One region of the Vibrio ishigakensis genome, then DNA from elsewhere that is predicted to be linked to it. Evidence: riboswitches for the same ligand, from Rfam matches in the RefSeq annotation. Region 1 holds a riboswitch; the other holds the start of a gene.

The links. A riboswitch is a leader RNA that binds a small molecule or an ion and turns the genes downstream of it on or off. The one in region 1 is predicted to bind thiamine pyrophosphate.
Positions count from the first base shown of each region.
Region 2: linked by a shared signal. The riboswitch ahead of thiD (bifunctional hydroxymethylpyrimidine kinase/phosphomethylpyrimidine kinase) and the one ahead of thiC (phosphomethylpyrimidine synthase ThiC) in region 1 are both predicted to bind thiamine pyrophosphate.

Region 1 is NZ_AP024881.1:1,771,276-1,786,351, reverse strand. It holds gene Pcarn_RS08075 (MATE family efflux transporter) at 1-1,080, opposite strand, end outside; TPP riboswitch at 1,313-1,410, shown strand; gene thiC (phosphomethylpyrimidine synthase ThiC) at 1,533-3,437, shown strand; gene Pcarn_RS08065 (endonuclease/exonuclease/phosphatase family protein) at 3,434-4,369, opposite strand; gene Pcarn_RS08060 (DUF3859 domain-containing protein) at 4,517-4,954, shown strand; gene Pcarn_RS08055 (hypothetical protein) at 4,966-5,229, opposite strand; gene Pcarn_RS08050 (hypothetical protein) at 5,322-5,798, opposite strand; gene Pcarn_RS08045 (transcriptional regulator) at 5,922-7,163, opposite strand; gene Pcarn_RS08040 (hypothetical protein) at 7,413-7,745, shown strand; gene Pcarn_RS08035 (hypothetical protein) at 7,897-8,541, shown strand; gene Pcarn_RS08030 (hypothetical protein) at 8,607-8,843, opposite strand; gene Pcarn_RS08025 (MFS transporter) at 8,985-10,166, opposite strand; gene Pcarn_RS08020 (SDR family oxidoreductase) at 10,177-10,824, opposite strand; gene Pcarn_RS08015 (LysR family transcriptional regulator) at 10,934-11,851, shown strand; gene Pcarn_RS08010 (TAXI family TRAP transporter solute-binding subunit) at 12,034-12,960, shown strand; gene Pcarn_RS08005 (TRAP transporter permease) at 13,039-14,943, shown strand.
Region 2 is NZ_AP024882.1:1,650,487-1,667,329, forward strand. It holds gene Pcarn_RS21400 (NfeD family protein) at 1-1,207, shown strand, start outside; gene Pcarn_RS21405 (slipin family protein) at 1,229-2,002, shown strand; gene Pcarn_RS21410 (hypothetical protein) at 2,037-2,207, opposite strand; gene Pcarn_RS21415 (LysR family transcriptional regulator) at 2,319-3,266, opposite strand; gene Pcarn_RS21420 (multidrug effflux MFS transporter) at 3,369-4,541, shown strand; gene thiE (thiamine phosphate synthase) at 4,603-5,223, opposite strand; gene thiM (hydroxyethylthiazole kinase) at 5,238-6,029, opposite strand; gene tenA (thiaminase II) at 6,039-6,704, opposite strand; gene Pcarn_RS21440 (ABC transporter substrate-binding protein) at 6,717-7,661, opposite strand; gene Pcarn_RS21445 (ABC transporter substrate-binding protein) at 7,703-8,641, opposite strand; gene Pcarn_RS21450 (ABC transporter permease) at 8,675-9,463, opposite strand; gene Pcarn_RS21455 (ABC transporter ATP-binding protein) at 9,456-10,205, opposite strand; gene thiD (bifunctional hydroxymethylpyrimidine kinase/phosphomethylpyrimidine kinase) at 10,205-11,020, opposite strand; TPP riboswitch at 11,109-11,215, opposite strand; gene Pcarn_RS21465 (cupin domain-containing protein) at 11,270-11,926, opposite strand; gene Pcarn_RS21470 (4Fe-4S binding protein) at 11,958-12,512, opposite strand; gene Pcarn_RS21475 (molecular chaperone TorD family protein) at 12,521-13,108, opposite strand; gene Pcarn_RS21480 (dimethyl sulfoxide reductase anchor subunit family protein) at 13,181-13,954, opposite strand; gene Pcarn_RS21485 (DMSO/selenate family reductase complex B subunit) at 13,958-14,575, opposite strand; gene Pcarn_RS21490 (DMSO/selenate family reductase complex A subunit) at 14,587-16,843, opposite strand, start outside.

The DNA of each region.
Region 1 (15,076 bases):
GTGCACGGTTATATAGCCTTGGATTAATGGCATTAGGATATAGAGCGGGGCTATGGTGGCCAGTGCCTCGTAGGTTTGTTGGGAGTGACCTGGATAGATTTTATCTATGATAAGGCTGAGTCCCAGAGAGGCACAAGAGATGAGCGCCGATACCGCTATGGTAACCTTTATGCTGAGGTTTACATCCGCATCTAGGGTTTCTAGGTTGTTGGAGCCTATGGCCTGAGAGATGGTAATTGCTGAGGATACGGCCCAAGCAACAACGAACTGAGCTAGGGCGGAGAGCCAAGGAGTGACCATGACTACAGCAGCATACACTTCGGTCGGAAGCTGTGTATACAAGAGGTTATACACCGCGAGGCCCATGGCTAGAGCCATCATATTGGCGGCGATGGGGAAGATCTCTTTGAAGTGCAGAGTGACGTTTCGTTTTATCCCATCAAATGCTTTGGAGAAAGAGAGTTGAGAGGTTTTCTGAAATCGTAAGCAAGCGAGCAAGAAGGTCATTCTTAGACCTAGCGCGATTACTGAGCCCAAGGCTGCACCGGAGATGCCTATACCATTGAAGCTGCCAATGCCGTTTATCAGATAGTAAGAAACCACGGCGTTTACTGGCATGGTCAACAGATAACTCAGAAGCGGGATATGTGTCTTACCCATAGCATTGAATAGCGCGATAGAAACCTGAGATATACCCGTTAGTATCAAGGTGTATTTTATCACCGACAGATAGGCATCGATGTCTTGGTATAGGTGTGTATCTTGGCTGAGGAGTTTTATCAGTGGCCACTTTAGTACTGAGATCATTAGGAAGAATAAGATCGCAGCCGACAAGTTGATGATCATTCCAGACAGAAATGATTTTGAAATAAGGTCAGCTTTGCCGGAACCAAAAGCGCGGGATAGAACGTTTTGTGAGCCGTTTGCTAGCGCATTTTGCACCCCAAGTAGTAGCGCGACTATCGTGCTGGCGATACCCATAGCCGCTAGTGAGCCTTCACCAAGGGGAGAGATCAGCAGGGTATCTATCATCAACATGCCTTGCATTAGCAAAGCATTGAGTGCGATAGGCCAGGCCATTTTTATGTTCTTTTTGATGTAGTGACTGTTCTTAAACACGAATATCCTTTTTCATCTGTAAATCAACGAACCTCCATCCCTAGCATCTGATTTTATTGAATAAAATTTCTTCATTCTATAGCCCTTATTCAAAGGCTTGATTGCATTTCTGAAACATATGGCGGCTTAGGTGAAGTTCAAGCTTTGATTGGTCGGGCTTGTATCTTATTGAATTACATGGCTATACTCTGGCTTCATCTTGTCGGAGTGCCTTTTGGCTGAGACCGTTAATTCGGGATCCGTTGAACCTGTCAGGTTAGAACCTGCGAAGGAAACAAGCGAAATTCAGAGAAGTTCAATCTGAATTTCAACCGTTACGTATTTATCGCCCTGGGGCGAGGGGTGCGTTCAACTTTCACATTCTCATTTCTCCAGACAAGCAATTTCATTTCGTTATAAAAGTGAGTTTGCTAATGTCCAATCGTCGCGAAACCCGAGCTAAGGCTCAACAATTTATCGATACCCTAAAACCTCTTCAGCACCCTAATTCAGAGAAGATCTATCTTGAAGGAAGTCGAGTTGATATCAGGGTAGGTATGCGCCAAATCCATCAAACCGATACCTTGGTTGGTGGCACTAAAGATGCTCCAATCTTTGAGTCCAATGCGCCTTTGAAAGTGTATGACTGCGCGGGTGCGTATTCCGATCCTAGTGCGGATATTGATGTTCGAAAGGGGCTAGAAAAGCTTCGCTCCAACTGGATTTTGGAGCGAGAAGATACCGAGCAACTGGTACAGGCGAGCTCTGGATTTACCCAGCAGAGGCTTGCTGATGATGGCTTGGATCATCTTAGATTTGAGGCACTTGAGCCCCCACGCAGGGCAAAAGAGGGTATGCGTGTTACTCAGATGCATTATGCCCGCCAAGGCATTATTACCCCGGAAATGGAATACATTGCTCTTCGAGAAAACATGGCTCGCGCTGAGGTCACTGATCCTGTGCTTACCCAAAAAGCACCCGGTGAGAGCTTTGGCGCCGTAATAGGTGAGCCGATCACACCAGAATTTGTGCGCGAGGAAGTAGCTCGAGGGCGCGCAATTATTCCGCTAAATATCAATCACCCCGAGGCGGAGCCAATGATCATCGGCCGAAACTTCTTGGTGAAGGTGAATGCCAATATAGGTAACTCTGCGGTGACCTCTTCTATCGAAGAAGAAGTGGAGAAATTGGTGTGGTCTACCCGCTGGGGTGCAGATACGGTCATGGACCTCTCCACCGGTCGCTACATCCACGAAACTCGTGAGTGGATCATTCGTAATTCTCCGGTGCCTATCGGTACGGTTCCTATCTATCAGGCGTTAGAGAAGGTAAACGGCATAGCCGAAGATCTGAGCTGGGAGATCTTCCGTGACACCTTGATTGAGCAAGCCGAGCAGGGGGTGGACTACTTTACTATCCATGCCGGCGTGTTGCTTCGTTTCGTACCTATGACGGCTAAACGCCTGACAGGCATAGTCTCTCGTGGTGGCTCTATCATGGCGAAATGGTGTTTGTCTCATCATAAAGAGAACTTCCTGTATGAGCACTTTGAGGAGATCTGTGAGATCTGCGCTGCCTATGATGTATCACTTTCGCTGGGTGATGGTATGAGGCCAGGCTCTATTGCGGATGCCAACGATGAAGCGCAATTTGCGGAGCTCGAGACTCTCGGAGCGCTTGTAAAGATCGCATGGCAATACGATGTGCAGACCATCATCGAAGGTCCGGGGCATATTCCAATGAATCTTATCAAAGAGAATATGGATAAGCAGCTTGAGCATTGTGATGAGGCGCCTTTCTATACCCTAGGCCCGCAAACCACAGATATTGCCCCAGGCTATGATCACTTCACCTCAGGAATAGGGGCCGCCATGATTGCTTGGTATGGATGCGCCATGCTTTGCTATGTAACCCCGAAAGAGCACTTGGGGTTACCCAATAAAGAAGATGTAAAGCAAGGTCTTATTGCATATAAGATTGCCGCTCACGCCGGTGACGTGGCAAAAGGCCATCCAAGTGCGCAGATGCGTGACAATGCCTTATCAAAGGCACGTTTCGAGTTTCGCTGGGAGGACCAGTACAACCTTGGATTAGACCCAGATACAGCAAGAACCTATCACGACGAGTCCTTGCCTCAAGAGTCAGCTAAGGTCGCACATTTCTGCTCTATGTGTGGTCCTAAATTTTGCTCAATGAAGATCACTCAAGAGGTGCGCGAGTTTGCGGCCAAAAACGAGGCGCAGACTATCGAGCTCGAATCAGCTGAACAAGGTATGGCTAAGATGTCTGCTGAGTTTAAGGCGAAGGGTGCTGCTATCTATCATGAGACCTCTGACTAGGGTTCAAAATAGAGCCTAGTTAGCACTGGGTAATGGTCGGAGCCTTGGATTTCTCTGAGGCTTCTTCTTTCACAGATAGCGCTGTCTGTATCCCCTTGATACCAGAGGTGGTCGATGGCGCTAGCCATTAGAGGTACATCCAAGCCCAGTATGTCGAACGCCGCCCAACTGAGTACTGGTTCGTTCTCATATTGAGGGAACAGGGCTTCATAGCGAGGCGTGGTGGATGAGAGATTAAAGTCCCCCATGATGAGGTTGTGCTTAGTGGCTGAGAGAGCGGCAAACTCTTGAATAGTGGCTATCATGCTATTTCTTTGGTACCACAAAATTTCCGTGCGTGGTGAGGGTGGGTGAGCAAAGTAGGTAGCTATGTCTAGTCCTATTCTTGGCTGCCAAACTCCTCGAATGAGTTTGCCACCGTAGGGCGCTTCATACAGGTTAAGTCCGTAAAGCAACTCTTGGCTTAGGATCAATTGGTTCGATGGATAGCCAACCTTAGGTTGTCCGCCAAAGCGATATGGATACAAGTTAGAGAGCTTATCAAATTGCTCGCCATGCTCAGGGGAGACTTCCTGCATTACCACTAAGTCTGGTTGTTCTTTTTCCAGATAGTCGATGAACTGCGTGAGGTTTTGATTCTCAAATGCGAGGTTGTACTGGACTATGGTAAGGGCGTCACCACACTCTTGGGCAATAAGGGCTTTTTCTGGCGGGGCAAAGGCGTAAAAGAGCCCACCTGTGACTAGCGCGATTATGCCAAGCAGGTGTAGCCTGATGATAAAAGAGAGTGCGGCAATGACGAGGTAGAGATAGAAAAACAGCCCCGGTAGAGAGAGCAGGTTCTCAGTCCACCAGTTATTGTTGTACACCCAGCATCCAGCCCACACTAAGGTGAGCAGCACGAATCCTGTGGCTAGCAACTTCTCAACCATTCCTTTGGCTTTGATAGGGTGCTTCCTTTCCTCTTATCGTTTGATAACAGTATAAGCCACACTTGGGAAACTGCCTTACATTCAATGGCTTGCTCCCCATTTATGTTCGCTTTAAACTCTCACTCAAATTACTAGCAGAGAACAAACGTGGCTAAACGCACTCCCATCGTCGAAATGACCTCCTATGGTATCTACTCCCACTGGGATGCCGACTCCAAAGACCTTCCAAGAATCAAAGAATTCACTACCACTGTAGTGGCGGACGAAGAGGTTGAATTTGGCTTTATTGTGAACATCAAAAAGGCCAAGGGCGTACTGCTTAATTACTGCATCTATCACCCTGGCATTATTAACAAGAAAGGTAAGGTGCTAGCCCCGTTTGATGGAGACATCTATGTGCGCAGCAATGACTGGAACTTCTATCTTGGGGATACTATTCAGTTGATGCATCCAATCGATGGCCTGGAGAGTAACCTTGGGGAATGGCGCATGGTGCTGGAGATGAACGGCAAGGTTGTCGCTGAGAAAACCTTTAAGGTCGTTGGGCGAGATGAGGCGCAGTTTTGGAAGAATCGTGGCTACTAGGGTCTGTTGACCTATTTCACCCGAAGCAGTCGATAGGTAATGTCTTTAAGCTCAAAGTCCATGGTTTGCGAGCGATTCATCTTTTCTACTCGAGCTAGCATAGATTCATCGAAACCTTTGCGTTTCATCCACGACAGGGGCTCGCTGAAGCTGTCTTCATTTACAATATAAGACTCGCCTTTGCCCTTGCCTGCTTGTACGCTCACCACCCAGACGCGAGAACCAAAATCCATGACTTCGGTGAAAAAGGATTTGAGTTGCTTGAGTTTTGACATGTTGAACCTATAGAAAAAATGCGAGCTGATGCTCTTATATTTTCTGACCAGGGTCAACTGTAAAACGCCCCAGTGTGGGGCGTTATCTTGGCTTACTTACCTTGTTCGTTTCGGATATACATGATGGCTATCATGCTAAAGGCGATGAATTGCCATAGGTATTTACCATCGCTTGCGCCTGCGAGTGTTTGAGTGAACACCATGCAACCGGCCACAAAAATTGAAGCAAACGCGCCGCGAAGTAGCCAAGGGCGCTCTTTCTCTGCCATAAACTCGCCCGCTAGCACAGAGCGAATAATCAGAATGAAAGGCAGGCATTGCAGCAGGATCAAAATAGGGAACATAAAGTCGAAGGTAGGACTTAGTACTGCATGCGCAACCTGACTCTTGTCCCAAGTGCCTACGATATAGCCTTTCCAGCCCGCCCAGGTATCACCTTGATATGCCGTTTCCGGGGTAATAATGCCTAGGGTTACACCCATTACCTTGTCGATAAAGCCGTTCTTAAACCAGAAGATAAAAAAGAAAATTTGGATTGGGATGATCTGAAAGGCGAGCTTTTTAATCATGTTTTGTGCCTCTAAAAGGGTTAATTGAAACTGGGCACAGTGTGCAATCTTCAATGTGTAACTCTTTTGAGGCAAGGCAAAGGTTTACCCATGCAAACCTTTTTCAAACCCTTTTAGCTTTTTTTATTTCAATGCTGAAAGCACAAACAGCCCGTCCAATGGTTTGTTTGCCATAGATTGAAAGCGTTTGTGATAATAATCCGCACCCTTGTCGTTTTGGGTCTTTTGGTCAACCTTGTACAGCAGGTAAAAACCTAAGGCGCTAGGTGCGGTTTCTACCGCATAACTCAGGTAGGGGTAGGCTTGGTCATATTGCTGGTTGATGATAAGCGCCAAGCCTAATGAGAGATTGCTGATATCGCATCTTGGATCTTGCTCGAATGCCTCTTTTGCAAACATGAGTGCCTCGGCTTTAGTGCTTTCATCTTGACGCTTGAGGTATTCCACAGAGCTTGAATAAGAGAGCAGGGCGTCCACCAAATAATTATCTCTGCCTTGTTGGTGGATCTCATCGAGCTCAGCCGTGATCGAATCAAGCTCATCACTGCCACTGTAGAGGCTTTCAATCCCTTCAGAGATCACCTGCCAATCATCGAAATTGTTCACCGAGGTCACTTGATGATTACTTGGCTGATATTGCCAGTCATCATGATTTATCTCGGTTTTAAGTTCGGTGGCGAGATCGCCTATTGCGGTGAAGTAGTCATCTAGGGTAAAGGTCTTTTCTAGCTTGATGGCTTGTCCTTCACCCTCATCCAGAAACAGAGTGAGCTTGTAGCTGTTTCCTTGCTCGGTAAGGCTTCCTCTAAGCTGATCTGCATCGCTATTGAGCCTATGCCTATAAACATCTATGCCCTTGGAATTAAGCCCGTAGAAAAGGTAATTCTCAATGCTGTCTGATAGGTCGCTGTCTTGTTCACTCTCCAGCGTGAACGGGTGAATAACCAGCTTGGTCACTTCATTGATGCGCTGGCTTGGTGCTGAGTGAGAGAAAAAATGAATTCCGCTTAAAGTGGCGCATCCAATCAAGGCAACACCTGCGCCCCACTTCCAATACTGCTTGATCTTAGCTCCGAGAGTGGGCTGGCCAATCTTGCTTTGCGTGACCTCAATATCTAGCAAATAACCCTGCTTGGGAATGGTTTTGATGATGTGATAGGGCCTAGCGTTATCGTCCAGATGCCCTCTTAATGCGCTGATGACCTGACGAACCAGATTGTCGGATACGTGCGAGCGCTGCCAAACCTTTTGCACGATATCCTCAAGGCTGACTACCTGTGCTCGATGTTCTATCAAATGGACTAGAAGCCGAGATTGTAGTGGCTCGAGGTGTATCGCAACATCGTGAATCAAGAGCTGATTCATGTCTGGCTCGAAATGAATATCTGTTTGGGCGTGCAGTGTGTAGCGCAAGACGGTAGTAATTGAAATTATTGGATATTTGCAGTCTACAGCAGCTATGTTGCATAAGGATTGCTGTCATCTTTGTTTTCGCTTTTCACTATAAGCCACTAGTAAATCTTCATCGGTTCACTAGTAAATCTACCAGTAACGAAAGCCTGTGCCCTCTGCCATGTTTTGGTTAGGTATTTCTTTTTAAAATTAGACTCTAGGGTGAAGATTCAATTTTACGGTGACAGAAAGCTATTTGAGGCGTTAGAGGCCAGCCTAAAGTCTGAGCTATCTCAGGTTAATTTTGTGTATTCAAGCGAGGGTAAAGAGCCAGCATTGGAAGAAGGGGATGTGCTGGTTCTTGATTGTGCTTATTACAAAAGAGTGTTGGATTCGGGACTGCATCATGCCAGTAAGGTATTCGTGATTGGCCCTTACCTTGATCACTACGACATGAGTGCATTTAGTAATGAAGGCAGATGGCTGTATCTACCTCTTTCTCAGCTTGAATCTCGATTACTGCCTGCACTAAAACGATTCTTTGATCAGCACTGAGCCTGAAAACCCAGTCCAGAGCAGGCCGATAGTCTATTCGCTTATTAAAGCACCTGCTTTTTCTCAATCTTATTTCACATCGTCATCGCAAAATCGTATTCTGCTATCTTTCGATTTTTGAGCGCGATTGCTGAATTTGAGTGGGACGGTAATGGATAGAAAACTAAGAGATAAACTGTACGTGGGTATTGCACTGATTGTGTTTGGCCTGTTCGTTACCATGAGCGGACAAGGTAAGGCAAATCACTCTTACTCCGTCGATACTGCATCCATTAACGCTGGTGATGTCCCAATTACTCTGCTTTTTAAACACTTTGCTAACTGTGAGGCGTCTTCTTCTCTAGAAGTAGCCTGTGCTCGAGGTGTCAGTGACTATCAGCTAAATGCTCCGGATTCGGTGTCACTGATTGCCCTATCACTCGATAACGAAAATGATCGACTGGTCTTTAGAAAAGACCAAAACGACAACTGGAGAATGGTTACGGTAATTGATGAATTTTCCACTTCATTACAGCGGCACATGCTAGCGAGTGGTGTAGGAGATAAAGTGTTGGGCTCTCTTCTAACGGTGAATGCAGAAAATTATGCCATTACCTATCTCAATGGTGAGGGCAACCTGGTTAACGCTATAGGTGCTAGTAACTTAGAGTCAGTGAAATCTACTTTGTCGAAGGCCGGATCTCAGGCTAAAACATACAGGATTGTCATGTATGTAGGTATCACAATGATGCTGATAGGTGGACTGGCAATTATCTGGGTGATGCGTAAGAAAGCTCAGAAGATCAAGAAAGGCTAGTGCATTGGTCAAGCAGCGAATTGATGACTTAAAAGGGTAAGGTGGGCCTGTTGTTGTGCTTCGCCTTACGCGAAACTGAACAGGTCGCCTTCAATAACATTTCTGAGCATCTTGCGCGAGACAACGTTTTCTTTTTCGTCAACCAAGTCCACTCGATAGATTAAATCTCCATGGTCTACATACTCTGTGCTCATCTGTGAGAACAGGTTAGAGCACTTGGCGTAAGTACCTTTAATGCTCTCGCACGTCGTGAAATGACCACTAGGTTTTTGAACTGAAAGTACAATCGAGGCTGAGTTCATATTTCTGCCGCTCCACTTCTTACCATGTAGATAATTTACGCTGGCAGAGCGACTAAGATAACTCGGGAAATTACTAGTGGCTTTTAGAAAACTTGCTAGTCCAAATAAAGAAGTCGCACTCCTAGGTGCGACTTAAAAGGGTTAGGCGGTTGCTATGGCTTTCATTCTTCGGTTGTTATGTAACAAGAACATTAGGCCGATAACGGGAATGATGATGGCAAAGTAGGGCAATGACTGAGTGCTAAACGCTCGGGCGTCGATAACGCTACTGCCTATCATGCCGCCGATGGCGTTGGCTAGGTTGAAAGCTGAGATATTCGCGGTTGCTGCCAGCTCCTGTCCTTCTCCACCATGGGTCATAACCCTTAGTTGCATTGCAGGTACTTTGGCAAAAGAGACCACACCGAAGATAAAGGCGAGCACGATAAAGGCAGTGGTATTGCTGGCAAAGCTGCCTAGAGCAATCAGCACAACGATTGTTGCAACAAGCCAAAGGGTGAGTGATTTACTGAGATTCATATCCGCGCTTTTCCCGCCTAGGTGGTTACCAATTACCAGACCTGCACCAACTAGAATAAGTAGCCAGGTGACATTGTCACGTTGCATATGAGCCACGTTTTCAGCGATAGGTGAAATGTAGCCGTAGAAAGCCATGAAGCCGGACCATCCCAATACTGTGATAACAAGACCAGAGAGTAGGGCAGGGTTTTTAAATGCGCCCACTTGCTTACTAAGAGGAGTCGCCTCCGCTTGCGGCTTGATCTTGATAACAAAGGCAATCAATACCGTTGCCAGTACTCCAAGTACGGCAACCGCCCAGAAGGTTGTGTTCCAGCCAAACTCATTGCCAATCCAAGTGCCAGCAGGTACGCCAAGCACGTTCGCTAGAGTAAGGCCTGCAAACATCTGACCTACCGCGCGACCTGCCATTTTTTCTGATACCAGCTGGGTTGCCACTACCGCGCCGATGCCATAGAAAGGACCTTGTGTAAGACCAGACAACACGCGACTTAGCAGCAATAGATGGTAAGAGTGGGTGGTCGCAGAGATAAGATTGCCCAGAATAAATAGCCCAAGTAGAGAAAGTAGCGCTTTACGCTTGTCTACCTTAGATAGCGCCAGCATCAAAATCGGACCGCCGACAACGATGGCCAACGCATAGGCGGTAATAAGGTTGCCCGCCTGTCCTTCGGTGATGTGCAGAGATTCTGATACCTGGGTCAAAATACCAGCGATAACAAATTCAGCGGTGCCAATAGCGAACGCCGAAAGGGTAAGTAGCCAAACTGAAAGTGGCATTTTTTCATTGTGTGCATTTTTCATCATATGCTCCTTACAGCAGTGCGCCGCCATTGATATCGATAACTGAACCTGTGATTACAGGATTCTCTATTGCCAGCAGATAGCCGCCTACCAGATCATCTGCAGTGGCGACTTTGCCTAAAGGCAGAGACTTAGATGCGTTTTCGAACATGGCTTGGCGAGAATCTTCACTCATGCCTGAATAGGCTTCTGTTTGAGTAAGGCCGGGGCTGACTACGTTAACTCGGATTGGAGCTAACTCTTTTGCCAGTACCTTTGCACTTGCTTCGAGGGCAGCATTGGCGGCGGTTTTTACTAAGGTATTTGCCACCGGTTTTCGAGACAGCATGCCAGAGGTAAGGGTAATTGAGCCTTTTAGGTAAGGGATAGCTTGCTGAACTAGGCGCATGCTTCCCCAGAATTTGGTATCGAAGGCATCTGCTGCCTCGACAAGGTCTAGCTCTTTAACCCCACCGCTCGGGGCATAAGAGCCAGCGGTGATAATGAGGTGGTCGAACTCTCCCGCGTTTTTGAAGAAGTTCTGAATAGATTGATTGTCTTGAATATTTAGACCAGCTCGACGACTGCCGACGATGACTTCATGACCTTGTTTTTCGAGGGTATCTGCTAGTGCTTTGCCGATGCCGGATGTGCCGCCGACGACAATAAATTTGTTCATGTTCCGCTCCAACTGTTTGGTATGGAGCAGATAATACTGCTTGTTATTATTTTAATAATTAGCAAAAATTTGAATTAACTATTCAATAATTTTTAATAATGGTATGAGTATGGATAAGCTTCAGGATATGCGAATGTTTGTCGCTATTGTGGACAACTTAAGCTTGGTAGGAGCCGCGAATCAATTGGGCTTGTCGGCAGCAACAGTGACCACACGACTGAAGGCTATCGAGCAGCGCTACGGGGTAAAACTATTGCAACGTACCACGCGCCATATCTCATTGACCGACTCTGGTGCTGAGTATTATCGTCAGTGTCAGCAGATACTAGAGCAGGTAGCTGAGCTTGAGAATGTGCTCACTCATCAGTCGGATGATGTGCGAGGTACGATTAAGATCAGCGCGCCCAAGGATGTGGCCAAACAGATATTATTGCCACTTTTATCCGAGTTCTGCACTCTCTATCCAAATGTAACCCCACAGCTCAACTTCCATGACCACCTGTTTAATGTCACCGAGGCGGGTATGGATCTGATTATCCGCTATGGGGATCTGCCGGACAGTTCTCTTATTAGTCGCAAGTTAGCAAAGAGTCATCGCTTACTGGTGGCATCTCCTGATTATCTGAAAAATTATGCACCCTTACGCTCGCCGAGTGAGCTTAAAGACCACCGCTGTTTGGTAATGATGCGAAACAACGAAGCACTGAGAAACTGGCACTTTAAAGATAAGCAGGATCAATATTCCATTACGGTAGAACCAGCCATGCTCTCCGATGATGGTGAGGTGATTCGCTACTGGGCAAGCCAGGGGCAGGGTATAGCGCTTAAGTCTAATCTGGATGTAAAGCAAGACTTGGCCAATGGGATATTAGTGCCAGTTTTACAAGGGTTTAAGGTGAACTTTAATCATCTAAACCTAGACAGTGCGGATTTGAACCTTATCTATGCCAGCCGTTTGCATCAGCCAAAGCGCATCAGCTTATTGATTGATTTCTTGGTTCAGGCGTTTGAGAAGCGATATGGCTGACCAATATTATAAAGTTCATAAATGAGCTATTGTTCACACTTGTATTTCAAATAGTTACATTTTGCTCACATTTATAGTTTGCAAAAATGGACGCCTTTAAACACATCAGTATTCTCGTATCTTGAATAACTAGCTACGCATGCAGGCTCGATTGCATACGTATTTATATCAAGGAGAAGATAGTGTTAAAACGTAAATTTCTTGGGGCAGTGTTGGCTATGCTGCCGTTTGTTGCGAGCGCAGCAAACTACTCAATCGGTACTGGCGGTCAAAGCGGTATCTACTATCCATTTGGTGGTGCTCTGGCAAAGGTATGGAGTGAGCATGTGCCGGATGTAAACGCAAAAGCTGAGGTAACAGCAGCTTCTGTTGAAAATACCATCAAAGTGGTTCGCGGTGACATGATTGCTGGTATTGCAATGGGCAACGTAGTGCTGGATGCTTATAAAGGTGAAGGCAAATTCCCTAAAAAGATGCCAGTGAAAACCCTTTTCGCACTGTATCCAAACCTAGTGCATACATTGACTTTAGATAACTCAGGCATCAACTCTCTAGCAGACCTTAAAGGTAAGCGCGTTTCTCTTGGCGCACCAGGAAGCGGTACTGCGGTAACTTCAGCAGCACTGCTTGAGTCTATCGGTATCGATGTGAAGAACGACATCAAAGCGGTTTACCTAAACTACTCTGAAACCACAAATGCGCTAGCGAACGGGCAGGTTGATGCTGGTTTTATCGTTGGTGGTCAAGGTGTTGGCGCAGTAACTCAGGTTGCCCTGACTCATAAGATCAAGGTGCTTTCTATCTCAGATGCTGAGAGCAAGGCATTCATTGAGCAGAACCCAGCGTACAGCTCTTATGACATCCCAGCGAACGTTTACAACAACGTAGGTGAAGTATCGACTTTGAGCGTATGGAACGTACTTGTGGTTAACGCGAACATGGATGAAGAGATGGCGTTTAACCTAACCAAGGCGGCATACGAGAACATGGAAGAGGTTCGCAAGGTCGTTAAGATGGCTGAGATGACTACTCCAGCAAACGCTGAGCGTCTGCAAGGTGTGCCTCTACACGAAGGTGCGAAGAAATATCTAGACTCTGTTGCACAATAATTTAGCTCTACTAAAGCAAGGCTCTAACTAGAGTCTTGCTTTTTCTGTATTAAAACCCAACCAGCCAGAGTGAACTATATGGAAGTTGTCACTGATAAAGAATCAAATTTGCCGTACCACAAGCTGACGCAGATGCTTGGGTATTTGGTGCTGACCGTTGCGGTCGCGCTCTCGGTGTTCCAAATTTGGCAGGGTATTACCTCAACCATTTCTGCAACCTATTTTCGTCCAATACATCTGTGTTGGGTGCTAGTGCTGATCTTTTTGCACTACCCACTGATTAAAAACCCTCATAGCAAGCTCTACCTGCCGGGTAGGGTGTTTGATGTCGCGCTAAGTGCCTTGGTGGTATTTGCTGCCTATCGCATGACGGTGTTCGACTATAACGATATCGACTATCTCTTTTATGGCCTTTCTGACCTAGATATGGCCGCAGGCATCGCCTTGATTGCACTGCTGATGGAAGGGTGTCGCCGCACTGTCGGTTTGGTTATGGTGCTTATTGCCATGCTATTTCTTAGCTATTCCATGTTTGGGGATATGCTACCAAGCGCCTTTGCAACCAAGACCTACAGCCTTCAAGAGCTGATCCAGTTCCAGATCTTCTCTGCCAACGGTATTTTTGGTTCAGCCCTAGGTATCGCTGCGACCACAGTATTTATCTTTGTACTCTTTGGCGCTTTCCTTGAGGTAACCGGCGCCGGTAAGTTCTTTATTGATCTGGCATTTTCCATCGCCGGTAAATACCGTGGCGGACCAGCGAAAGCGGCAGTGCTCGCCTCGGCAGGTCTGGGTTCTATTTCAGGCTCAGCTATCGCCAATACAGTAACCACCGGGTCTATCACCATCCCTATGATGAAGAAGCTAGGTTACAAGCCTGAGCAAGCAGCCGGTATTGAAGCCGCTGCCTCGACAGGTGGTCAGATCATGCCACCTATCATGGGGGCGGGCGCGTTTGTAATGGCGCAGTTTACTGGTGTGCCATACAGCGACATCATGTTTGCCTCTATTGCTCCGGCTATCTTGTACTTCTTCTGTACCCTGTTTTATGTGCATTTGATGGCGTGCAAGCTGGATCTTAAAGCAGCTAGTCGCACTGAAGCCGTGATTGAGGTGATGAAGCACGGTGCGCACCACCTGGTCCCGCTTGTACTGATCACTGTGCTACTCATGATGGCTTACTCGCCTCTACTGGTAGGTGTCGCAGGTTGTGCCGCTATTCTAGTAGTGGCTTCGATGCGTAAGCACAGCCGAATCAACTTCTCACAGTTTTTGCTGGGTATGAAAAACGGTGCGCTACTGGCCCTGCCAATCTCGGCAGCATGTGGCGCAGCGGGCATTATCGTAGGTGTAGTTGGACAGACGGGTATCGGCCTGCAGTTCACTCAGTTTGTGATGGACTTCTCCGGTGGTCAGATGCTAGTGGCTTTGGGTCTTATCAGTATCGTTGCGCTGATTCTAGGTATGGGACTTCCAGTTACCGCCGCTTATATCGTACTAGCGGTAATGGCGGTGCCTATGCTGACCGACTTTGGTTTGCCGCTCCTAACCGCGCACCTTATCGTATTCTGGCTATCTCAAACCTCGAACGTAACACCGCCGATTGCGCTAGCTGCATTTGCTGGTGCGGGTGTAGCAAACGCCAACCCAATGCGCTCGTCAGTTGAGGCGTTTAAGCTTGCTGGCGGTCTATTCATCATTCCAATCATGATGGCCTATACGGACATAGTGAATACTCAGGATGGCGTCGTGGCTGTGCTTCTATCAGTGGCACAAACTCTAGCCATCATTATTGCGGTAGCGATTAGTATCGAAGGGTATCTATTGAAGAGCCTGAAGCTAGTAGAGAGAGTGGTGGCCTTTATTGCGATTCCGCTATTGCTACTGAACCCTTATAACCTCGGTATTCTTGGTGCGGCACTCGTGCTAGGTATATTCCTGCTGCAACTGAAATCACAGCGGGCTGAAAGCGTGGGTGTTTAGGTAAAATACTTTATGAATTAAGCACATGCTGCCTAAGGTGGTGTGTGCTTTTTATTTGGTTCATCGCAGATTAGCGGGAACAACTATGACTTCAGGTTGGCGTACCCACTCTGCTAGTGATGCATGGCAAGCC
Region 2 (16,843 bases), on a different replicon from region 1:
GGGCGTCTCCATGGTCGTCCTTAAAATGGACACGCCCGGCGGGCTAGATAGCGCAATGCGCGATATCATCAGCTCAATCACTGCCTCGAGCGTACCTGTGGCGACTTGGGTTGGCCCATCTGGTGCGCGAGCTGCTAGCGCCGGTACCTATATCCTTCTCGCCAGTCATGTTGCGGCCATGGCCGATGCTACTAATCTTGGATCCGCGACACCAGTTTCTATGGGAGGTCCACCCACACAACCCTCTTCAAGTGATGATGAAGAAAAGCCTGAGCAAGAACCGAGTAACAGCGAAGAAGTGCCGGCTAAAACCGCCATGGAGAAAAAGGTTATCAATGATGCCAAAGCGTACATCAAGGGGCTCGCCAAGCTGCATGGTCGAAACGCAGAGTGGGCTGTAAAAGCAGTAAGTGAAGCCGCCAACATTGAGTCAGAGGAGGCGTTAGAGCTTGGCGTTATCGACTTTATTGCTAATTCCACAGAAGAGCTCACTCAACTGGCGAATGGCCGTGACATTAATCTGAATAACCGTACCGTTACCCTTAGCATAGAGAATCCAGTGATTATTGATAGAGTGCCGGATTGGAGAGCCGAGCTTTTGGCTGTGATCACTAATCCTAACGTGGCCTACATCCTGATGCTAATCGGCATCTATGGTTTACTGTTAGAATTCTATAACCCTGGCATTGGCTTACCCGGCGTGCTCGGTGGTATCTGCCTACTGCTTGCCATGTACTCGCTACAAATGATGCCCGTCAACTATGCAGGCCTTGCATTGCTACTACTCGGTATTGCTTTGATGGTGGCAGAAGCCTTTAACCCCAGTTTTGGTATTTTGGGCCTGGGCGGCGTAGTCGCCTTTATACTTGGCTCAATATTCCTAATGGACAGCGACCTACCCAACTTCCAGATTGCCATCCCTCTCATCGTGGGCGTTGCCATCTTCTCAGTCGCACTGATCCTAGTCACTGTGGGACTGCTACTGAAAGTGCGTCGACGCGCCGTTACAACAGGTGTTGAAGCCTATTCTGGAAAGGTCGCTGTCGTTATTGACGATTTCGTGGGTGGCACAGGTCGAGTCCAGATGGATGGCGCGCTTTGGAAAGCTCACATATCTGGCACAGAATCACTCAAGAAAGGTGACAAGGTAACGGTCACCCACATCGATGGATTAACACTTACCGTAATACCCGATTCCGATAACTAGGAGGTACTTATGCCTATCCCTATGTTTTATACAACAGCTGTCGTCCTCGTCTTAGTCATCGCACTTGCGACGCAAATCTTTAAAGTGTTGCGTGAGTATGAGCGTGGCGTGGTCTTTTTTCTTGGCCGATTCCAAGAGGTAAAAGGCCCAGGTCTGATTATCTTGATCCCTATCGTGCAGCAGATGGTTCGTGTGGACCTGCGTACCGTGGTGTTAGATGTGCCAACACAAGACCTTATTACCCGTGATAACGTCTCTGTTCGAGTAAACGCTGTGGTTTATTTCCGAGTAGTTGACCCTCAAATGGCCATCAACAACATCGAAAGTTATAACGATGCCACCAGCCAATTAGCACAAACCACCTTGCGTTCTGTGCTCGGTCAGCATGAGCTTGATGAGCTACTTTCAGAGCGCGAAAGGCTCAATAAGGATCTGCAAGGTATCCTAGACCAACAAACCGATGACTGGGGAATAAAAATCGCGACTGTAGAAGTGAAGCATGTAGACCTTAATGAAAGTATGGTTCGCGCCCTCGCCCGCCAAGCGGAGGCTGAGCGTAATAGACGTGCGAAAATCATTCACGCGACCGGGGAACTGGAGGCTTCGAGCAAGCTTAAAGAAGCAGCCGAGATGCTTAACGAAGCGCCCAACGCGTTGCAACTTCGCTATATGCAGACGCTCACCGAGATAACCTCAGATAAGACCTCCACAATAGTGTTCCCTTTGCCTATCAATCTAGTGGAAGCCGTTTCTGATATCGCAAAGGCGGTCAAAAAGGATGATAAAAAGGAATAAAGGATGGAGCCAAGCTCCAAAACTGTGTTTCATCCTATTTCGCTGAAGTGGTTAACTCTTCAAGCGGGTTTTCCTCTTCAGCTCGCTCTAACCGCTCTTGTCTTTGCCTTTCATGCATGGCTTCAATGAGCTCTCTATCCCGAGCAGCGAAGAAGATATCCTCGGCAGCCTTCTCTCGTAAGCGTAGTTTTTCTGTGAAATCCATAATCCCTACCTCCTACTTTATCTGTTATTTAAAGTATAGGTAGCAAGAGCTCTAGGCCGTTTTGCCAATTAAGATGGAATTGATCTTGGTCAATTCTTAATCAACCAAAATCTAAGCTAGATCACTACAGCACTCCGCTATGAGCTCGCGCAACCATTGGTGAGCCGAATCTCGCTCAAGCATGGTCGGCCACAACATCCGATAACTTACAGGTTTAAGGTCAAACGGCAGAGGCAAGACTTTCAGGGAATATTTGTTTGCTAATTGGTTAGCAAAGATAGAGGTACAAACCAACATCATGTTCGAGTGTTGTGCAAGAAGTGCTGCGCTGTGAAAATCTGGAACCTTGGCCTTGTCATTTAGCCTATATCCCTGCTCTGACACCACTCTGTCTAACAGCCAAAACTCACTGTCATCCACAAAGATCCTAACCAGATCCGTATCTAAAAACGCCTTCGCATCCCAGTTGTCAGCATTAATCGCATGAGACTGACTTACCAAACAAATATGCCTATCACGATAGAGCTCAAGATTAGGTTGGTCGCCAATGTCGGAGATATGAAACGATGCCTGAGCGCGCCTATCAGTATCTTTTGCCGTAATTAAGAGATCCAGTTCTCCCTGATTCAAATGACTCAGACTCTGTTTAGTTTTCGGTACAATACTGAGCTGCATATTTGGCGCAAGCGAGTTCAGTTTTGGCATTAAACGCGGAACAATAACCGGGAATGCAGTCTCACAGATACTGATGGTAAAGCTTCGCTCATCGGTTGCAGGATCGAACGATTCGGGCAACAACATAATGTGTGAGTCTCTTAACCACTGACGCAGTGGTTTTTCTAACTTGGCCGCCCTAGCCGTTGGCGTTAACCCCCTACCGGTTCGGATAAACAAAGGGTCTTCCAATACCTCACCCAGTTGCTCCCTCAAGCGAGTCAGTTGTTTACTCACTGCAGATTGACTGAGATTTAGCCGTGTTGCCGCTCGGCTTACACTGCCATCTTCAAGCAAGATCAGCATCAAACGAAGCAAATTAAGGTCGATATGGTCTAGCTTCACCAGATATTCCAAAATAGAAATTATGGAATGACAATAATTCAATATTTCTCATAATTCAACGCTGTTACTATCCTTTCCATTAGCAACACCTTGAGAAAAATAATGAGCCGCAAAGCCCCACTTTATCTATTTTTATTGCTTATCGTAGTTAGCCCAATGGGCATCGATATCTATCTGCCAGCACTTCCTCAAATGGCAGAAAACCTAAGCACTCCGATGGCGAATATTCAGATCACCATCACTATATTTCTAGCTGCGCTTGGTTTAGGACAACTTCTTGCGGGACCTTTAGCAGACCGATACGGACGCAAACCACTTATTCTAAGCGGCCTTGCGCTATACATTCTAGGTTCTGTGGTTGGCTCATTAGCGCTTCAAATTGAAATTTTGTGGTTCGCGCGTGTACTTCAAGGTCTAGGAACCTGCGCTGTTTCGGTAGGCGTAATGTCAGGCGTGCGCGACAGCTATAGCACGGAAAAAACAGCGTCTATCTATAGCTATATCAATGGTGTTATCTGCGTTATCCCGGCCCTTGCTCCTCTTGTGGGTGGCTGGCTGAGCGAAACCTGGAGCTGGCGAGCGACCTTCTATTTTATGGCAGGTTATGCCCTATTGGTGACCTTCATTGCCACCCTTAAGCTTCCTGAAACACGACCATCGAATACTATTGCTAGTGACAAGCTTATTAACTGGGAGCAGTACAAACCGATCTTGCAGAACTCTACATTCCGTTTCAACGCAGGTCTTGTAATGCTGGCTATGGCTATCATCATCGCCTTTGTCAGTGTTGCACCGGTACGCCTAATGGTAGAGCTAGGCATGAGCCCAACCGCATTCTCTCTGTGGTTTGGTAGCAACGCCATTATCAATATTCTGGCCTCTTTCGTTGCTCCAATTGTGATTAACCGTATCGGTCAGTCGAACTCTTTGAAGCTTGCGATTGCAATGTGTACCACCGCAGCCATCCTTATTGTGGCACTGCAAAATGTGCATCACCCATTTGCATTTATGGGTCCTGTGTTTATCGCAAGTACCGGCTTTTGTTTTACCCTAGCTATCTGTAGCAGCTCAGCCCTAGCGCCATTCTCAGAACGCGCAGGTACAGCGGCGTCTCTACTTGGTTTCTTTCAAATGGCTGGAGCGTCAACGCTAGTTGGACTAGTGAATCTGCTCCCTATGGGCTCGCTACAAGTAATGGCCTTTATTATGGCTCTGCCGTTAGTGTGGTACGGCGTGAGTAAGCTCATCACAAAACCCAAGCTGTGTGAAAACTAACCACTGAAACGAAAAAAGCCTACCCCTAGTAATAGCGGTAGGCTTTCTAATATCAATCGAATCAGGCTAAACGCATAAGCTTAAGAAGCTCTTCAGACGCAAGCTTTGGATCTTCTGCTGCCGAAATTGCTGAAACCAACGCGATACCATGAACACCCGTTGCAGAAACAAGCTCGATATTAGAGGTATTGATACCACCGATCGCCACCAGCGGCTTATTCGAGGTTTCAACCGCTTTGCGCAGACCTTCAACTCCCCAGTGCTTAAGGGTATTGGTTTTAGTTGGAGTAGCAAAGATAGCGCTCACTCCAAGGTAGTCCACATCAAAGCTCTGCGTTTCAATGAGCTGCGCTTCACTCTCAACCGATAGACCTAGTATTTTATCCTTGCCTATCAGGCGTCTTGCATCGGCAACGGGCATATCTGACTGACCCAAATGAACACCACATGCATCGACAGCAAGTGCTACATCTACGCGATCGTTGATGATCAAAGGCACATTACTGCCTTGCATTACCGTTTTTACTGCGCGCGCTCGCTCAATAAAGGCGCGAACATCGCCATGCTTTTCGCGAACCTGTACCATGCTTACGCCGCCTTCGATGGCTTGTTCAACCACTTTGCAGAGGGCACTTAGCTCTTGGTGTTCATCGGTAACAAAGTAGAGTTCATAAGGGTTCATATTACATGCCTCGATTATGCTTTGCTGATCTTAAGACGCTTAGCGATAGTCGCTTCATCCAGTTCATACAGGGTATCTAGCAGATTCATTTGTAGGCTACCTGGGCCTGCTGATTTCTCAGTAGCAATCTCGCCAGCAACACCCAGGATAGCCGTTGCAGCAACGCCTGTTAGCTCGCCTATGGCAGCAAAGGCGCCGGTAATCGCCGTGTGTGAGCAGCCCATGCCAGTAACATAAGGCATCATCTCACTGCCATTTTCTAGCTTCACTACGCCCTCTTTACTTACTACATAGTCCGCAGCACCAGAGATAACTACCGAAGCGCCATACTCATTGACCAAGTATTGAGCTGCAGCTACTGCTGAATCACTGCTGTCCAAGGCATCTACGCCCTTAGACTGTGCTTGTTCACCGGCAAGGGCAATCACTTCTGAAGCATTGCCACGAATGATTAGAGTCTCAGCCTGCTCTGCAATCTGACGAGAAACTTCGGTACGCAGTGTACTGGCGCCGCAACCTACAGGGTCTAGTACCACAGGCTTACAGTTAATATTCGCTTGCTCAACCGCAAACATCATGCGCGGTACCCACTGACTATCTAAGGTGCCAATGTTGATCACAAGTGCGCCAGCAAAGCTCATCATCTCTGCCATTTCACGAGAAGAGTGCGCCATAATAGGTGATGCACCCACCGCCAGCAGTGCGTTAGCCGTGTTATTCATCACCACATAGTTGGTCACATTAACAACCAGCGGCTTATTCTCACGCAGTGTTTTTAGGGATTCGATAATATGTGAGGTTTCCATTTTTTATCCTTATTTGGCGGCGTTTAGGCCTTGCTCCCAAAACGCAATTTCCATGCGTGTTGCGGTGCGGAATACTTCGATTAGCTCTTTGGCGCGAGCACTGTCTGGTTCGATATCAACAAGAAGGTTGTCTAGGTTCTCTATGCACTTCACCACGCCCTCTTGGAACTCCTCTGAGGCGTACATGGTTAGCCAGCTTTGATATGGGTTGCCTTCTTGAACAGTTGAATCTCGCTTGGCAAGGTTAGCACCGATCTCGCCATAGCCGATAGCACAAGGCGCTAAAGCAACGTAGAGATCAACTAAATCACCCTGACTGCCGGTATCTAGTACATAGCGAGTGTAAGCCACAGTGCCGAAGTCTTCGGTCTCGGCTTCCATCTCGGCTTCACTTACGCCCCACTTCTCACAATATTCAACGTGGTGACCGATCTCTGAGTCGAGCAAATTGTGCAGGCTCGGCAGTGCATTTCGCATTTGCTCTAAGCTCTTCGCTTTATAGATAGCCAGTGCATACGCTCGGGTATAGTGCTTCAAAAACAAGAAGTCTTGTTTTAGATAGTGCAAGAATGCTTCATGTTTTAATGAGCCATCGGCCAGTTGATGAACGAAGCTGTGCTCGATATAGCCTTGCCACTCTTCGCGACACGCTTCGATAAGTTGAGATACTTTCATGATGACTCCGATTTATAGAGAAGGTACGTATTTTTCGCTGTTTGGTACGCTGTTGATGATCTTATTCTTATGCATGAACTCGGCGTAATCGTCGTAGCGTTGGTGATCAACCGCTGCAGGACGAAGTGCAAAACGAGTTAGGGTATCTTCCCAAGCGCGGCGGTTAAGGTCGTTGTTAAGGGTATCTGGGTTATAAGCAACAAACTCTTTCCACGCCTTGTCTGGGTGGTTAACGATATATTGGGTCGCCAGCTCAATAGCGCGGTTAAACTTCTTGATCTTTTCCGTGTCGTAACTATTAGCATTCGCCACAAACACTAGCTCGTCATAAGCGGGCACACCGTGCTCTTCTGGGAAGAAGGCTTTCGCTTTATAGCCCTCGATTGCTAGCTGATTGGTTTCAAAGTTACGTAAACCACCCCAGATGGCATCGACTTTGCCAGACGCTAGAGAAGAAGAAAGAGCCCAGCCTACATTGATGATCTGCACGTCTTTAAAGTCCACGCCTTCGCTACCCAACATGGTACCAATAGTAGCCTCTTCGTTACCCGCAATGGCAATACCGATCTTTTTGCCTTTCAGGTCAGCAAGAGAATTGATCTTACCGTTATCCAGCACCATCAAGGTATTTAGGGGCGTTGAGATAAGCGTGCCGCTACGAATCAGTGGCAGACCTGCCGCAACATCTATGGTTAGAGTTGGCTGATAAGATACAGCCATATCAATCTTGTTTGCCGCTACCAGCTTTGCTGGAACACTCGGGTCAGCTGGCTCTTGGATCTCTACCTCAATACCTTGCTGCTCAAACAGACCTTTCTCCTGAGCGATAACAATAGGACCGTGGTTCGGGTTTACAAACCAATCCAGCATCAAGGTAAGCTTGTTGTCTTTAGCGAAAGTCGCTGGACTGATGGCAAGCGCGCAGGTTGCGGCCAAGCCAAGTAGTGTTTTTTTCATGATTCTTCCTTTTTACCCTCACTCAAGGGTAAAGCATGCTTTTAGTGAATAAAGTAGATGTCTTTGTTTGGAACGGTTTTGATGATGCCAAGCTCATGCATAAACTTGGCGTAATCATCATAACGTTCCACGTTTTCAGCCGACGGACGCAGTGCAAAACGCGTAAGCGTGTCATTCCAAGCTCTATGGTTCAGCTCGTTATTTAGAGTATCTGGGTTGTAAGCAACAAACTCTTTCCAAGCTGCCTCTGGGTGATTGATGATGTAATGGGTGGCAAGCTCAAGTGCCTTATTGAAGCGGGCTATCGCATCCGCATCGTGGTTTTTAGCGTTCGCCACATACATCAGCTCATCATAAGGTGGGATGCCATGCTCTTCAGGGAAGAAGGATTTAGCTTTGAAGCCCTCTAGCTCAAGCTGATGAGACTCAAAGTTACGCATACCACCCCAGATCGCATCAACTCGACCTGATGCTAGAGAGGTAGACAGTGCCCAACCAACGTTTACTATCTTAACGTCGCTAAACTTAATGCCTTCGCTTTGCAGCATCTTACTGATGATCTTCTCATCACTTCCAGAAACGGCTACGCCAACGGTTTTTCCTTTCAGGTCCGAGAGGGTTTTGATCTTGCCGTTATCAAGTACAGATAAGGTATTAAGCGGCGTTGCGAGCAAGGTGCCTGTCCAAACCAAAGGCAAACCTGCTTCCACATCAATAATGAAATTAGGCTGATAAGAGATAGCCATATCCACACGCCCTGCAGCTACCAACTTTGAAGGCACGCTTGGGTCTGCAGGCTCTTGTATCTCAACTTTAAGTCCTTGCTCGGCAAAAAAGCCTTTTTCTTGAGCAATGATAATTGGGCCGTGGTTTGGGTTTACAAACCAATCCAACATTAAGGTAAGAGTTTTTTCTTGTGCCAGTGCTTGACCACTTAGCATCAGCAAAGCAGTGGCGAATAGTGATTTGAGTAGTTTCAAAGTGTCTTCCGTGAGTAATAAGGACTAATAGCCCTAATCAAATTGCCAAGGGATAAACTTGTTTAATAGCTTATCGGTTATGAAATAAAGGGTGACCGAGATAAGCGCCAGTACAAACAGCGCAGCAAACATCTCATCAATCATCATGCGTGCGTTAGCTTGTAGCATCAGATAACCAAGTCCTGCGCTTGAGCCAACCCACTCACCTACCACAGCGCCGATTGGAGCCACAACAACAGCTACGCGAATACCGGAAGCAAGGGCTGGCATGGCAGCTGGCAATCTTACTTGCGTCAGCATCTGCCAACGGGTCGCGCCCATGGTTTTCGCAAGGTCCAAATAGCCGCGAGGTGTATTTCTCAGGCCGTCGTAACAGCAGGTGGTTACAGGGAAAAAGATGATGAGCGCAGCCATCACCACTTTCGAGGCAATGCCATAGCCAAACCAAAGCATTAAGATTGGTGCTATTGCAAAAACCGGTATCGCTTGTGATGCAATCAGTATCGGCAGTAGCCATCGACGTAGGGGCTCGAACAGCAGCATTTGAAGCGCAAATAAAAGCCCCATCGACAAGCCGAGGAACAAGCCCAGCACTATCTCTTGTGAGGTAATAAAGGTGTGATGCCAAAGTACGTCCCAACGAGTGTGCAACCTATCCATTACCGCTAAGGGTTCTGGCAAAATGAAACTAGGCAATTCAAACAGCACCACCACCGCTTGCCACAAACCCAGAACCACAACACAAGAGATAAGCAGTCTCACCACATGTGATGACTGGTTTTTCAGACGCTTAGACAAGTCTTGCTGAGCCAAATTACTCATGTTCAGCCCCCAACTTTTCAATAATGCTTTGCTGAATCTCTGCCATCTGAGCATCTAGAGCACGTGGCGTTTTAGACTCTGGCACTGGGATCTGAGTCATTTTCACTGGTGTCGACTCCATTAAGTAAACCGCGTCACTTAGGCGAAGGGCTTCTTGAGGGTCATGGGTGATCAGAACGACGGTTTTATCCTTTAGCATCTCAGCCGCAAGATTCTGCAGTTTATAGCGGTTTACAGCATCGAGCGCTGAGAAAGGCTCATCCATCAATACTACTGGCATGTCTTGCATTAGGGTACGAGCGAGGGCTACCCGCTGCTTCATGCCACCGGAAAGCTGTCTCGGATAGTAAGACTCTTTGCCTGCCAAACCTACCTGAGCGAGAAGTGCTTTAGCTTCATGCTCTCTGGTTTGGATATCAACAGATTTACTATCACCAAAACGGTCACTAAAACAGACGTTTTGCAGCACCGTCAGCCAAGGCATCAACAGGTCTTGTTGCGCCATATAAGCGATGTTGTCACTGAGCTCTCCTTGACCAAAGTGAATATCACCTTGCCACTGCGCAGACTCAGACAACAGTCCGGCCATGAGTCTGAGCAAAGTGGTTTTGCCACAGCCGCTTTGCCCTAAGACAGTGACCCAAGAGTTAGCTTCTATATCCAGATTAAGCTGCTCAAAAAGAGGCGTTTCTGCATCGTTAAACTGCAAACGCCCCTTTGAAATAGAGATGCTGGTTGGCATTATTTGTTTAGCTTGTAGAAGTGATGTACAGGGCCGTGACCTTTACCTACGTTGAGCTCATCGGCGTGCGCAATAGCCTGTGAGATGTAGTCTTTACCTTTAGCTACCGCCTCAGTTAGAGATTCAGATTGTGTCAGGTAAGAAGCAATTGCCGAAGATAAGGTGCAGCCAGTGCCATGTGTGTTTTGTGTATCCACACGCTTAACCGTAAAGCGCTCGACCGCGTCTTTAGTAATTAGCAGATCAGTACTGTCAGCTTCAGATTCTAGATGACCACCTTTTAGTAGAACCGCCTTACAGCCCAGCTCGCGCAGACCATCAATCATGGCATTCATTTCTGCTTCCGTAGTTGGCACTTGTGTGCCAAGCAGAGTCGCAGCTTCTGGAAGGTTTGGCGTGATCACATCAGCCAAAGGGAGAAGCTCGGTTTTTAGGGTTTGAATGGCCGAAGATTGTAAAAGCAAGTCGCCACTGGTCGCGACCATTACTGGGTCGACAACAAGGAACTTAGGCTGATATTGCTTAAGCTTTTTCACCACAGATTCAATGACTGAGGTTTCAGCCAGCATGCCAATTTTAACCGCTGAAATGTCGATATCGGAGAACACTGCATCAAGCTGCTGCTCGATAAATTCTGGTGAAACAGGATAGATACCGGTAACGCCTTGAGTATTCTGAGCGGTCAGTGCGGTTAACACTGAGCAAGCAAAACTGCCCGTTGCTGAGATAGCTTTGATATCGGCTTGAATACCTGCACCACCACCGCTGTCAGAGCCAGCAATAGTCAGTACATTCGCGATTTGATTTTGAGACACAGGCGCGTTCCTTCTGTTTAATTGGATACCCAATTCAGACAGACGTGCGAAACCAAAGCCTATGTAGCTGGAAGAGATAGATCTATAGCTTGTGTGGCGACTAGTTCCCTACGTCAGTGCTAGCTGAATCAGGTTCAACGGGTTCGCTTACTTAATTCAACGATCTCAGCCCTAAAGGCTCCCCGACTAATACGATTGACCGGATACTAACAAACAAACATTTGTTGTGAAACAATAATTAGGTAAAACTCAGGCGCGACGCAATAAATGGCCAGTTTTCACGTAGATAATGGTCTCTTGTTCCACAAATGGGAAATGTTTGCTCATGTGAGGGCTACGTAGCCAAGAGTATTGTGGATACTGCCCGTATTCATCTTGAAACTCACCACTAAGAACCAGTATTTCCTCACCTCCAAAATGAGAATGAGGCTGAAAGCGCTCCCCTTGTGGCCATTTGACCAAGGCAACGTTTTCTTCTTCAAAGCCATGAAGCGGCATCACCTCTAGTCCACCAATGCCCGGTTGCCAAGGAGTGTTAAGCGTGTCCACACGAACTGTGGTCTGGTCCTTTTTATCAAACTGATTGAGTTTTACGAACAAGGTGCAACCCTGCTCACTAAACGGCGAGTGTTTGCTACCAGGATGGTTACGAATATAAGTGCCTGCTGGATAGTCACCATCTTCATCGGAAAACACCCCTTCAAGAACGAAGATCTCTTCTCCAAGCGGATGGCTGTGCTCCGAGAACCTTGAGCCAGCTTCATACTTCACAATAGACGTCACCAAACCTGTCTCGGCAGCTTCCCTCTCTAGAGGCTTTCGCCACACACCTTTGGCTGGGCTGGCTTGCCAGTCCTCGCTTGCGGTGTGAATAACCAGTTTTTCAGAGACATCCATGTTAATCATTTTCATTTCCTAGGTTTGTTTTTTTATAAGTTTAGCCTTTCATTACCATATCGATGGCCATTGCAGGACAAGCCTCACGGCACTGGCCACAGCCACTGCAGGAGTCGGAGTTTACCTCAACGCCTTTGTTAAGTAGAGAAAGAGCATCATGCGAACACACCTGTACGCACTCTTCGCAGCTTGGGCTCATTCGACGTAAACAATTACTCGAAATACTAGCTATAGCTCCGGTGCCGATAGAGTGAGCGGAGATAGCCAATGTCGGGCAAGCGCGAGCACATTCACCGCACTCACTGCAGCTATTGTAATCCAGTGATAGCTCCGGAAATCCACCAACCATAGAGATAACCTGCTGAGGACAAACCTGCTCGCACTGGTTGCAATCCTCACTGCACAGCCTTGCAAAGATAGACTCCTCAGCAGAGCCTGGTGGCCTAGGTACAGAGCGTATCTGATCCTGGGTCTTAGCTTGCTTAGTGGTCGCGTTTACGCCAGAAAACAAACCGCGAAACAGTCCGCGCCGACTGACAGACTTGTGTTCTAACACTGCGCGGTAATAGCGTTCATCTTTTTCGCTGTGAGTCATCTTCTTTCCTATCGAAACAGTGGTCGTGCGACTGGCACAATCTCAAACGCCTCTTTCAATTCATTCAGATAGATATCCGCTAGCTGTGCAAGCTGACTATAGAAAGAATCGTTTTCAGCAATCAAAAGCTCCAGATACCTAGGAGCCCAAGGAAGCAGGTGCACTTGAAGTAACTCGGCGGCGGCCTCATAAGATTCTAACTCCATAAGCTGTGCAAAGGTCATCAGCATCAAACCGAATTGATCTTCAGGTTCATTCATCTCCGTGGTCAGTTCAATACCATTGATGGCGAGAAACTGCCGAAAGTCTACGGTCGACTCGCCCATGACTATACCCTCAGAGTCCAAATACACAGAGCCCCAAGGCGGCGCAGTCAGTTCACCCAAACCAACAAACAACTGATTGTAACGCTGTTCAAGCTCGTCTCTATTTTCATTCACGTTTATCTGACTTACCAGAGCCGATGCCGCGCCTTGGTTATCTTCATCGAGAGCCTGAGGCAGGTTTGGTAACAGATTTAGCGCTTCGCTATAACCATCTTTAGTTGGCGAATAGTAAAACAGGTAACCTAGTACTCTAGGAATCATAGTAATCATGCTTTTTTCCAAATAAAAAAGAGGGCTCAACGTCCCTCTTTTAATCATCATCCTTGTAGCTGAACCCAGAGGTTACATAGGGATTTGCCACAGATTGTAGAATGCCACGCGACCAACAAGCTCACCAGCAATAACTAATACCGCCGCACCGGCCATCAATGCCTTTGGTGCATCCTGCTTAGTCACGCAGAAGATGCCTGCGACCAAAGCAATCACGATAGCCAGAACTTGGAATGCCCACAGCATATATTGGCCTGATGCCAATGCTGGTGCTTGCTCTACCACAAATCCAACGTAATCGGGCTTAGCCGCTACAGACACCAAAGCGCCCACAATTAGGGTAAAGAGTGCAATTCGTCCAGAGCCAAAGGCTACTGCTAACGCACTACCTGCGACCACAACCGTCATCCACATTTGTAGCGAGGTGTGTACTGTATTCCAAGGCGCTACGGTTTCAAGCTGGTATACCTGAGGGATGGACCAAGCGAATGCCAAGCCAGCCAATACTGTCGCCACGTTTGCAACACGAGCCAGTGCTTCACGTCCAAGATGGGTAAGCACAACCGTTGCACCCGCTAGACCCATAAACAGACCACTTAGAATAATCTCATTACTCATAGGTGAGCGGCCCAAGCCGTAGATTAGGTTAAGCGCTCTTAGAGGTTGTCCCATATGCAGACCACCAATCGCCGAGCCTACAAAGATCAGAATAGCCGCAACTAAGTTGGCCTTTTTCAGCGTATTTGCATCAATCTTGCCAAGCTCTTTAGCAATCAAAGCCAGTGCAAACAGACCAACAGAGGTTTGACCAAATACGGTAAAGAATACCAGTGGTAATTCATGCATGACTTATACCTCCATTGGGTTTAGAACGCTACCAGTCTCATCGCCTGTTGGACGCCAGTCTGAGTGCGGACGAACGACTAGGTTTGGATTGGTGTAGCTTGGATCCGCCAAAGGCGCTACAGCTGACTGAGTGCCGTATTTCTCGCGCAAGATATGGATCTCATCAAAGTCCAATGCACGCTGCGGACAAGAACCAACACACACTGGCTTCATGCCTTGGGCTACGCGTTCATAGCAACCGTCACACTTCGACATGACTTTCTTTTCTTCGTCAAATTGCGGCGCGCCATAAGGACAACGCATTTCACAATAGCGACAACCTACACAGGTGCTTTGGTCAACAACCACTAGACCATCTTCTTTACGCTTGTGCATAGCGCCCGTTGGACAGCCCTTCACACAGGTTGGATCGCTACAGTGGTTACATGCGATAGATAGGTAGTAGTTGAACACGTCTTGTGTCCAAGTATCGCCATCTTGCTTCCAGATACCGCCACCGTACTCATACACTCGACGGAACTTAGGACCCAGATTGGTATCTTTTTCATCTTTACAACTCACTTGGCAGGTTTTACAACCTGTGCACTTGGCGGAGTCTACGAAAAAACCGTATTGTTTCATTTAATGTCTCCTTAGACTCGCTTGATTTCAACCAAGTTGGTGTGTTGCGGGTTACCCTTAGCCAGAGCTGTTGGACGGATAGTGGTCAAGCGGTTGATACAACCACCGATATCCACACCCTCTTTGTTGGTCATCGCCCAACCACCTTCTGGCATTGCCACGGTACCCGGGATGATTCGAGGGGTAACCTTAGCGGCAATACGCAGGCGGCCACGAGCATTGAACACTTCTACTAAATCGCCATTCTTGATGCCACGTTTAGCCGCATCTAAGTCGTTCATCCAAATCATATCCGGCGCCGCTTCTTGAAGCTGTGCCACCGAGGTATAGGTTGAGTGAACGTGGCCTTTAACGTGGAAGCCCGTCATCTGTAGCGGGAACTCACCGGTGCGAGAAACCTCAAAGCCTTCAACGCTTGGCACGTATTCAGGGATAGCGCAGATCTTGTCACCTTCCAGAACTGGGCGCTCTTTCGCCAGCTGCGCCAGTGCCTCAGAGTAGATCTCAATCTTGCCTGACGGGGTGCCTAGAGGGTTCGCTTCTGGGTTATCACGGAAGTCTTTCAGTGCAATGTGTTTACTGCTATCGGCCAAACGACGGTCGATGATGCCCATACCGTCCGTTTGTTCAAACGGTGGTAGTGATGGATTGCCTTTACGAGTTTCGTTGTAAGCGTGCTCAATCCACTCTTGGTAGGTGCGACCCTCTGTAAACTGGTCTTTGATACCCATCTTGTCAGCAATCTCAGCTAACACATCATACGTTGGGCGGTTTTCCCACATAGGCTCAATCGCTTTTTGCAGGCGAACGATGTAGTGATAAGCGCCAGACTGATAGGAGTTGTTGATAAGATCATCAGACTCTAGGGTTGCTACGTCAGGAAGCAGTAGATCCGCATAACGCGCTGATGCCGTCATGTGGTTATCCCATACCAGGTTGAACTCAACCAGAGACTCATCTTGCATGATCTCATGCACCTTATTCAGGTCTGAGTGCTGGTTGTTGGTCACGTTACTGGCGTAGTTCCACAGCATCTTGATATTCGTAGGTAGACGATCTGTACCCTTAACGAAGTCTGCTTGTGCAGTCATCTCTGTGCCACGAGTAATGGCATCGGTCCACATAAAGCATGGAATTGACGCCTTAATAGGGTTACCGATAGACAGGCCCGATACTGGGTAAGGTACGCTACCACCCCAGGTTCCCACGTTAGTACCAGGACGGCCAAACTGACCCGTCATCACTGGAAGCATAAGAATAGAGCGCGCAGCTTGCTCACCCTGCTGTGTGCGCTGTACACCCCAACCTTGTGAAATCCACGCAGCGTTTGCACCTGCAATCTCACGAGCCAATTGCTTAATACGCACCGCCGGAATGCCGGTTAGCTGGCTTGCCCACTCAGGGGTTTTCTCAACGCTATCTTCACCCAAACCTAGGATGTAAGACTTGTAAGAGCTGTTTTCTGGTGCGCTTTCAGGCAGCGTATTTTCATCCCAACCCACCGCATAGCGGTTGATCATCTCTTCATCGACCAAATCTTCTTTGATCAAGGTATGGCCGATAGCTGCAATAAGAGCTGCGTCAGTGCCTGGACGGATTGGTAGCCATTCCGCATCGAACGCGGTCACGCTGTCAGTACGGCGCGGGTCAATCAAGATAACCTTTGGCTTGCTCTGCTCAATCGCATCATAGATTTCAGCAATCTGACCACCGCCAGACATGCGAGTCTCAGCCAAGTTTTGACCGAACATCACAACCAGATCAGAGTTTTTGATCTCAGAGAATAGCGTCTGCTGCTCAGTACCATAGATGTTACCCGCTTTACCAAATACGTAAGGTTGGATAACGTTCAGTTGGCCTTCAGAATAGGTGTTGTGAGCATTGAGATAACCACCTGCTAGGTTTAGCAAGCGGCGACAAGTATTGCGGCCTTGCAGGTTTGCACCCGTTGTACCAGAACCATATTGATAATAGATCGCTTCGTTACCATAGGTATCTATAATGCGACGAAGCTCTTTAGCCACTATGGTGGTTGCTTCATCCCAGCTGATCCGCTTGAACTTACCCTCGCCACGCTTACCCACGCGTTTCATTGGGTATTTCAAGCGATCAGGGTTGTAGGTACGAAAACGTGCAGCACGACCGCGAAGACACGGACGGATCTGATGCTGACCGAAGATAGCTTCATCCACACCATCTTCAGGTGAGATTTTAACTGCTACCCCATCCTTCACATGTACCTTGAACGGACAGCGACTGCCGCAGTTC